3 regions of the Ancylomarina subtilis genome follow, and region 2 is predicted to be linked to each of the others. Evidence: riboswitches for the same ligand, from Rfam matches in the RefSeq annotation. Region 2 holds a riboswitch; each other region holds the start of a gene.
What was found. Region 2 has a riboswitch for cobalamin ahead of EV201_RS13555 (sigma-54-dependent transcriptional regulator). Riboswitches for the same ligand answer to the same signal wherever they lie in the genome.

Region 1 (3,283 bases), on a different contig from region 2:
TTCGGAATATCAGAAGCAATATGCACGCCATTGAATAAGAAAACCGGCACGGCAATAATTTCCTCTACACCTTTAGCTTTAAGCTTGCTGATGCCCTGCTCAAAGTTAGGTTCCGAAAGTTCCAAAAAACCATATTCAACTTCGTAATCGGTGATTGTGTTTGCAAATTTCTCTGCAAATACTTTAAATGCTAATTCTCCAACTTGAACGCGCGTCCCGTGTCCGCACAGTAAGATTCCTTTCATAATTTTAGATTTGAGTTGTGAGCCATGAAATAATTAACTTGACTCATTCACTTTTCACTCTTTAACTTTTAGACCTTTCGACTTTTCAACTTTCAGACCTTAATAAGTCATCTGAGCTTCTTCAGCTACAGCCATCAGTTTATCTGATATAGAAACCACTTCGCCTACAACCATAATGGCTGGCGGACGAAAATCCAATTCTTCCATTTTTGCAACGATATTATGCAACTCGCCTTTCACAACTTCCTGTTCGGGACAGGTGCCCCATCGAATTAGAGCTACCGGAGTTTCTTTTGAGCGTCCGTGTTCCATCAAATTGTTGACGATAGTTGGCGCATTGGTAATACCCATATAAAAGACAAGGGTATCGATGCCTGTCGAAATTTTATCCCATTGCAAATCTCTTTCGCGGCTTACCGGAGGGTGTCCTGTGAAAAAAGCAACTGATGAAGACACATTGCGAGCCGTAACCGGAATACCGGCATAAGCAGGCGCAGCAATCCCCGAAGTAATCCCGGGAATCTCTTCAAATTCAATTCCGTTCTCAAGCAATTTAATCGCCTCCTCGCTCCCTCTTCCAAATACGTAGGGATCGCCACCTTTTAAACGCACAACCGTTTTTCCCATCTTGGCATAATCCACAATCATTTGATTAATGTCTTCCTGCGGACAGGTGTGTTTCTTGTGTTTTTTACCCACATAAATGCTTTCACAAGCGTCTTTGCAATAGTCAAGCAATTCAATATTTACCAGGTAGTCGTAGAATACGACATCGGCAATTTTTAAGGCTTCAGCAGCCTTTACGGTTATTAAGCCCTTATCTCCCGGGCCCGCGCCGGTTATATATACTTTTCCGTTCATTGTTCTTTTCTTAATATCTCAAAAGTGTTTATCAGCTTTATAATTCCCAGGTATGTCCATCAATCTTATCCAAAAAGGCTTCCACCTTCTCCAGTAGATTGTCTTTCATAAATGCCTTCTTTTCCTTTTCACTTAATCCGGTAGTCTCTTTGACGAACTGATTTCTCAGACGTCCCAATTCCATAACCTCTTCTTTCAAAGAGTTATCAAATTTCTGATCGAGATATTTACGGATTTTCTTAGCTAAATAGGGGTTTTGGCCATTTGAAGAAACAGCTATTTGAATATCGCCACACTGGCTTGCTGCAGCCGGATAAAAATTGGAATAAGCCCTTGAATTAACAGAATTAAACAGGATCGATTCTGCCTCGGCATCAGCACCTATTCGAGAATTGGTTTGGGAACAATCGGTTGCTGCAATCACCAGAAAAAAACCATTCACATCATTTTTCTGATAGGTACTTTTCAAGTAATGAAACGTCCTTGCCTCATGCATGGTCTGTAATTCAACACTCAAATTTGGGGCAATAAGCGTCACCTCAGCTTCTGCCTTAATCAAAGACTTCAACTTTCGTTCAGCAACTTTACCTCCGCCTACAACTAAACAATTTCTGCCCTTTAAATTCAGGCTTACAGGGTACCAGCTCATCGTGCATTTGTATTAATGAATAATTCGATCTTAAAAAAAATCGATAGCACGGTAATCGAACGTCTACGAATTGGGGTGTAAAAAACTATTGCAGATGATAACATATCAACAAACAACTCCCTTCCCCAAGAGTTTTAGGTTTGATTACCATTTTGGCAGGTTTCCTGACTTGTTTCGTAGATCGAATGATCGGTTTCTTTCCTTCCCATCCGCGAAATGCGAACAGTGGATGTGGTAAAAACCATAAAAAACTTACAGTAGCGGGGGCTGTCCCGGATTTTAACCGGATTCCCTTTTAAAGCTCAATCGAAGATGAAGCTTTCACCAAAACTGTGTCAAATGTAGTGGTTTTTTATTCGCTCCAAAATGAATTCAAGATTTTTTTAGGCTTATTCATACTTGTTATAAAACAGCAAGCTTCTGTTTAGAAATTGAAGAATACACTAGAACATAATAAGCCTGCTTCATTCATAAGGAATTCAGCCAATTTAGAAGCACTTCTTTTATCATTCCATCATAAATTGCTTATCTATGCAGAATAAATCCATAAAAGAAACTCAAACAGCACATGCCTTCACTTCAAATATTATCCATTGCCCTTTTAAGCCTTTATGTCATTCTCATTGTCGGTTCATCCCTCTTTTCGAAAAAGAGTGACTCAGTAGAAGGCTATTTTCTGGCCAACAGATCCCTCTCATTTGTAGCACTCGCAATCACCTTTATCGCTTCGTGGTGGGGAGCCGGATCAGCAATTGAAACAGCCGATCATTCCTATCAAAATGGGATCAGTGCTTTTTGGATATACGGCATGCCTGTCCTGTTTTCAACCGGACTACTCTTTGTATTTGCCAGAGCCATCCGAAAAGTGGGCAGCATCACCCAACCCCAACTTCTGGAAGAACGCTATGGCAAAGCTCCTGCTTTAATGCTTTCAGTTCTGATCTTTCTTTTCATGACCATTACGGCAGCCTCCCAAATTGTGGGTATTGGTATTTTCTTCGAAAAATTTCTGCACTTAGATTATAAGTTATCGGCCATTATAGGAACAGCTATTGTCCTCCTTTATTCCTTTTTTGGAGGATTTAAGGCTGTGGTTCGAACTGATATTATACAATTTGTCTTTCTTTTGTCCGCTTCAGTATTGGTTTTCGGATATGCTTACTATTACTCCGGAGGCGTATTGGCTATCGAGAATATTGCAAAAAACAAACAATTAACACACTACTTTTCATTCAGTTACCAGCTCTCAAACAATATGGTTTATATTATCACCTTTGGCAGCGCCTGGATGATACAAGCCAATGTTTGGCAACGCATATCAGCGGCGCGTTCTCCCCAGGATGCGCGTAAAATGATTGGACTCAGCTTTCTGGTCTATATTCCGCTTTATCTGATGGTCACTTTTACAGGGATGCTCGCTCTTGGTTTGTTCGATGAAATGCCACAAGGTGGCGTTATTTCAGGCATCATCAATAATTATATGCCTCCCTTGCTTGGAGCATTGATATTTGTGGGCATTTGCTCAGCC
Region 2 (3,283 bases):
GAAGCCCAGCATTTATTATTTGATTTATCGGAGATAGAAAAATTTACTGCATCAGACCCAATACTCATCGATCAGGTACTTTCCAGTTTTGTTCGTATTGCAAAAGAAAGCTTGTTGCTTCTAAAGAAAGCGAGCGAAGAAGAAAACTATATTCAGCTTGGCGAAGTTGCTCACAGAATGCTAAGTTCCTATCGACAGCTTAAGATAGACTCTGCCAGTGAAATTCTACTTGAGTTAGAAAAAATGATTCATCAGGAAGATACCAATTACTCGAATATTGACGAGCTGAACGCAGCCATAGCTCAGCTTGAAGAAATTTCGAATGAGGTGTTTGATCAAATCAATGAGTTGAAGAATTAGCCTTCAATACCATATTGCTTCATTTTTGTGTAAAGCGTTTTTCTGTCGATATTGAGTAAACGGGCTGCTTTCGATTTATTATTATTGACTTCTTTAAGGGTATTTATAATCTTATCTCTCTCAGTTGAAGCCTGAAGCAGTTTAAGATCCGTCGTACTATTATCTACACTTGATGTTTCCTGATAATGCAAAATTTCAGGAGGTAGAGCTGATGTTTCAACACGTTCACCAGTACTTAAAAGAAGGGCTCTGCGAATCACATTCCTAAGTTCACGTAAATTTCCTGGCCAATTGTAAGCTTTGAGTTTCTGAATAAATTCTTCAGAAAATTCGGTGATATTTTTATTCAGTTCCTGATTTGAAAGTTGAAGGAAATTATCGGCAAACAGTTTGATGTCTTCTTTTCGATCACGCAGAGCAGGAACCGATATTTTGAATTCGTTCAAACGGTGATAAAGATCTTCTCTGAAATTTGAATTATTCACTTCTTTAATCAGGTCTTCGTTGGTGGCAACAAGAATTCGAACATCTGTATCGATATCATCATTGCTTCCCAGTTGTCTGATTTTTCTTTCTTGTATAGCTCTTAAAAGTTTGATCTGAATTTCGTAGGACAGATTTCCTATCTCATCTAAGAAGAGAGTTCCACCTTTAGCATGTTCGAATTGCCCTTTTTTATCAGAGATAGCGCCGGTAAAAGCACCTTTGTTATGTCCGAAAAGCTCACTTCCGGCTAATTCGTTTGATAAAGCCCCACAGTCTACAGCGACAAAGTTCTTATCTTTTCGAGCACTAGCTTCATGAATTCTTCGGGCAACAATCTCTTTTCCAGTTCCACTTTCGCCCTCAATAATGACGGACATATCAGTAGGAGCAACCAAATTGATATATTGATCGATTTGGACTGAATTTGGACTTTTCCCACGAATAAATTCAATTTTCTTAACCTTATCAACTTTCTCTACAGTTTTAGATTTCTCGATTGCAGACTTGATAAGCACCAGAATTTCTTCAGGATTAAGAGGTTTTGTAACGTATTCGTAAGCCCCTAGTTTGATGGCATTCACAGCGGTTCGAATTTCAGCATAAGAGGTCATGATAATGACCGGGATGTGCGGATTCAGGCTTTTTATCTGCTTGAGAAGATCAAGACCATTGATGTCAGGTAGACGAAAATCACTAATGACTAAATTGGCCTTAAAGCTGCTAAATTTTTTTAATCCTTCATTGGCTGAAAAGGCGATTTCTGTTTCGTAACCCTTTTTGTTGAGAAGGCCTTGAAGCATAATGCAGATCGTAGGATCATCGTCTATAATGAGGATTTTATTCATAATGAGCTTCTGGTGATGCTTAACTGAGATAGTTAATTTAAACAAAATTAATTAAAAAGCTTTGACGGAATACTATGAGTTCGAAAAAAAAATAAAGGATTGTAAGCTTGCTTGAGCAATTTTACAATCCTTATAACAGTTACTTATGAATTTTCACGAGCGTATCTATGGCAAAGATCCGCTCTGCTTGCGTCAAAAAGTGAAAGGTTATAGCGACTTTCTGCTTTTCTTACCCGAAAGCTAAACTCATGATTATAGGCAGGTCTTCTGGCTTATCTCAATTTTGAACACCTTCCCGTCCACCTCAGCAGACAGTGGTCTTTTGTTCAAAATCTGGATTCGAACTGTGTCGAACCGAGAAATACAGCTGCGGGGACAGCTCCTGTTTTTAACAGGATTCCCTATTATTCCTTTCGGAACCCAAATCGTTCTGCAAGTTTAAACAAAAATAGATAAACCGCCAATTATTCCAGAAGACTGATTTTAAAAGAAATCCTCTTCTTCATTTTGGATTAAACCTTTATTCCTCGGGTTGTTAGATTGAGTGTCACAATCAAGATCAATATTGAAACCTTCTGGCTTTTCAAAATCACCTTTTGAAATATTTAAGCTTTCATCAGCATATACTTTTTGCATATAAAGGCCCCAAATTGGGAGAGCCATATTGGCACCTTGACCCAAGCTAATCCCTTCAAAGTGGATGGCTCTGTCTTCGGCACCAACCCAAACACCCGAAACAAGATTAGGTGTAACGCCCATAAACCAGCCATCGGAATGGTTCTGTGTTGTTCCCGTTTTACCACCTATTGGATTGTATAAATTGTATTTCCAGCCAAGACGTCTACCGGTACCTTGTTTGACGACACCTTTAAGTAAATTGGTCATTAGGTAAGCCGTTTTGGCACTCATCACCTCATGCTTCTGCGGTATAGAGTGAGCAACCTCGTTTCCTCTGCTGTCTTCTATTTTTGAAATAAAACGCGGTTTAATATAAACCCCTTTATTGGCATAAGTGGCATAGGCGCCTACCATTTCGCGGACAGTAATTTCAGATGTTCCCAGAAAGACAGAAGGAACCGGGTCGATTCGACTAATAATACCCATTTTCTTCGCCATATTAACAACGGTTTGTGGTTTGAATTGTTTCAGCACCCAACCGGATATATTATTGACTGAATGGGCAAGGCCCCACTTTAGGGTTACCATCTCTCCTGTTCTTGCACTTGTTGAGTTTCTTGATGTCCATGATGTGCCGTCGCCCATATCGAAGGTTTGTGCAATATTCGGCACCTTATCACAAGGGGTTAAGCCTTCTTGCATGGCTACAGTGTATAAGAATGGTTTAATAATAGAACCAACCTGACGCTTACCAAGGGTCACCATGTCATACATAAAGTGTTTGTAGTTAGGGCCTCCCACATAAGCTCTGACTTCACCTGTCTGAGGAACCATTGACATAAAACCAGCTCTAAGAAACCCTTTATAATATAACATCGAATCTATAGGAGAGAGTATGGTATCACGTTCTCCCTGCCATGTGAAGATTCTCATTTCAGTTGGTGTTGCAAAAATGTTTTTAATTGAATCAAGCG
Region 3 (3,283 bases), on a different contig from region 2:
GCAATAGATGGCAAATTAAATTTGGCAATGGGTGCTCGTTACGATCATATACAGTTTGAGCTAAAAAATAGTGAATTTTTCTTTGTAGACAACAGAAAAGAGGAATACGAAGTCTTTACTCAGAATGTAGGTGCTAAATATGAGATTATAGATGGGTTGAGCGTACACTCAGCATGGGGAAATGCATTCTTGGCTCCTGATGCTTTTCAGGTAGCAGGAGAGTATACTAAAGGATCTACTACTTATAAAGGAAATTCTAACTTGAAAGCTGAACAAAGTAATACGTTTGATATTGGTTTTGAATACAATAAGTTTGCTAAAGGAATTAAGTTTGATTTCACTTATTTCACGACCCATCATAATAACAAAATTGTTGGTAAAACAATTGACCCTGACGGAACATCTGGTACAGGTGATGAATATGAGTCGTATATAAATGCTGACAGAGCAGATATGGATGGTATTGAGATTGAAGCATCATATGACTTTGGAGCATTAGCAGATTACAACTATTCTTTAAAAATGTATGTTAATTATACACATCTTATCGATGCTACAGTTACTCAACATGTTAAAAAAGAAGATAGTACCTTTGGGAATGAGGAGAGCCCAATGAGATATGTTCGCGATAATAATGCCAATTTTGGTATTGAATTCGATAATTTAAAAGGCTTTACGACTCAATTGAATGCGCGTTACATTGGACATCGTTATGAAGATAATTACATGTATGAAGCGGATTATTCCAATTGGCCATCAGTAAGCAAAATGCCAATTAATTTTAATGGAACAGCTGTACGATCGGGATTAGAAAATGAAGATGTTCTTCGTCATCCGGAATTTATGGTGTTCGACTACTCAGCGTCATATACTTTTAAAGAAAAATATACATTTGGTTTGACCATTTCAAACCTTCTGGATGAAAATTATACCGAGAAAGATGGTTACAATATGCCGGGAAGATCGATAATAGCTAAATTGGCTTATCGATTCTAGCAACTTGTTTATTCACTTAAAAAGGGATGTTCCAATAAAGGAATATCCCTTTTTTTTAAACAGTGTGTTTGTTTTAAGTTTATTATCAGTGAGTTTTGTGGTGGATTACAAATAAGAGATTAGACTCTCTGATTTTGTTTTTTTTTATACATTTGCAACGTAATTGGTTCTCGTGAATCTGATTTTTGTCAGATAGAGATGAAAAGGGAATCCGGTGTGAGTCCGGAGCTGTTCCCGTAGCTGTAAGCTCAGAAAAAAGCTTTTTCACCACAATGCCACTGTTCGCCCAGGCGAATGGGAAGGCCGGAAAAGTTGAGTAAGTCAGAAGACCTGCCAATGCAAACTTAATTTTCAAAACATTCGGAGAAGATGTTTGGAAGACGATCGAATTTTTTATTTCTATTGGTCTATCCTGGTGTTTTCTTCTTTATCAGATATAAGATGAAGTTGAAATTTTTATTTGTGCTGTTAGGAAGCTTTGTAAGCTTATGTGGCTGGAGCCAAACTGTTGGGATCGATACGATTCAAATAAAGACCGTTGATATTTTGGCGCCTAGACTTCAGCATTTGTCTACTACTGAAAAGAAAGTGCAAATTGATTCAATTCTCATTCAGAGATATGGAGGAAGTGATTTGTCTAGCCTGCTTCAGAAAACTTCATTGGTAAATATTTCTTCAAATGGTTCATTGGGAGCTCTTTCAACAGTGGGGATGAGAGGTGCATCTGCGACTCAAACTTCAGTTAATTGGAATGGTATTCCAGTTAATTCGTTGACTACTGGTTCTGCTGACCTATCATTAATAAATGCTGGTTCTTTTGATAATGTTCAGGTGGTGTATGGTGCTACAGCATCCTTATACGGATCTGGAACTCTAGGTGGAGCTATTGAACTTTCGAATACTCCGGATTGGAAGAATAAATCTTCTGTTGGATTAATGTCTGAAATTAGCAGTTTCTCAAATTACAAAACTAAGCTTCACGGGAAATACTCAAATAAATGGATTTCCTATTCAGGACAAGCCTTTTTTCAGTACGGAAAGAATGATTTTACTTATACGGACAAATATGATTTTGGCTCACCCACTGAACGATTAAACCATAACCAGAACAGAGCTTTTGGAACCATCCAAAACTTGCATCTAAATATTAATAAAAATTACGTCGATTTGGGTGTTTGGTATCAAGTTAAAGAAAAGAATATTGCAGGTTTGATGGGGATAGGGAAACCAGTTAGTTTTCAAAAACAACGCGATTCTTCTTTTAAGGCTTTTGTGGGGTGGAAGAAGCTAATGGGTAAATTTAGAGTGGAAGCTAAATCGGCATACTTAAGTGATTATTTAAAATACACAGATAGAGGAAGTGCAAACAATACAGGCTACAAAGTTTTTTCAGAAATAGAATCAAAGCGCTGGTTAAATGATATGAACCTTAGATGGTATTTATCCGATCAGTGGAGTGTTGATGTAAATGGTAAATATAATTGGTTGAAAGGAATTACAAACAATTATATAAAGGATATCACCGAGAATGAATCACGATTAATGATTGCTGCCAAGTATACTCCGCAAATAGGAACTTTTATTTTTACTTATGGTAAGGAATGGAACTCAGAGGTAAATCCTCCTGATATGTACTCTTTAAGTTACTTAGTTCATCTTGTATCCAATCTTATAGATGTTAGAGGGAAGGCTTCGACTCATTATAGAAGACCAACTTTTAATGAGCGTTATTGGATTAATGCTGGAAACCTCAAACTGAAATCTGAAGAGGGATGGAATTACGAATTAGGTTTGGTTATGCTTAGTCAAAACGTTTTGTATGGAAGTCTTACTGTAGACTTGAATTTGTATAGGGCTCAAAATGATAATTTAATTGTTTGGAAACCGGTACATGGAACAGTTTGGAGTCCTGTAAATATTGGAAAGTCTCTTATTCAGGGAGTAGATATTGAAGCTACACATTTATTGGATGATATGAATTATAGCATAAGAACGTCTTTAAAATACGCTTATAATGATGCTTATGACAATGATAAGGAAGGTGAAAAATATCAAGAAACTCTAGGATATCGACCACATCATCTAATTAAATTTTCTTCTGATTATTTTAGAGGGAATTGGAACCTTGGAATTCTATCTACATTTCGCTCTGAAACGAATACATGGGAAGGTGATAAGGTTGATGAAAATGTACTCGTAGATATGAGTGTTGGCTATCGCTTTAACACAAAATTTGCAAATGTTAGGCTAACAGGAAGAGTAGAAAACCTGTTGGATAAATCATATG

Region 1: linked by a shared signal. The riboswitch ahead of EV201_RS04955 (precorrin-2 dehydrogenase/sirohydrochlorin ferrochelatase family protein) and the one ahead of EV201_RS13555 (sigma-54-dependent transcriptional regulator) in region 2 are both predicted to bind cobalamin.
Region 3: linked by a shared signal. The riboswitch ahead of EV201_RS00130 (TonB-dependent receptor plug domain-containing protein) and the one ahead of EV201_RS13555 (sigma-54-dependent transcriptional regulator) in region 2 are both predicted to bind cobalamin.

Annotation. Positions count from the first base shown of each region.
Region 1 covers NZ_SHKN01000001.1:1,205,984-1,209,266, forward strand. Annotated here, with positions in the region: gene EV201_RS04945 (sirohydrochlorin chelatase) at 1-245, opposite strand, end outside; gene cobA (uroporphyrinogen-III C-methyltransferase) at 345-1,106, opposite strand; gene EV201_RS04955 (precorrin-2 dehydrogenase/sirohydrochlorin ferrochelatase family protein) at 1,144-1,755, opposite strand; cobalamin riboswitch at 1,893-2,099, opposite strand; gene EV201_RS04960 (sodium:solute symporter family protein) at 2,324-3,283, shown strand, end outside.
Region 2 covers NZ_SHKN01000003.1:58,191-61,473, forward strand. Annotated here, with positions in the region: gene EV201_RS13550 (ATP-binding protein) at 1-360, shown strand, start outside; gene EV201_RS13555 (sigma-54-dependent transcriptional regulator) at 357-1,691, opposite strand; cobalamin riboswitch at 1,932-2,130, opposite strand; gene EV201_RS13560 (transglycosylase domain-containing protein) at 2,175-3,283, opposite strand, start outside.
Region 3 covers NZ_SHKN01000001.1:31,418-34,700, forward strand. Annotated here, with positions in the region: gene EV201_RS00125 (TonB-dependent receptor plug domain-containing protein) at 1-996, shown strand, start outside; cobalamin riboswitch at 1,144-1,348, shown strand; gene EV201_RS00130 (TonB-dependent receptor plug domain-containing protein) at 1,366-3,283, shown strand, end outside.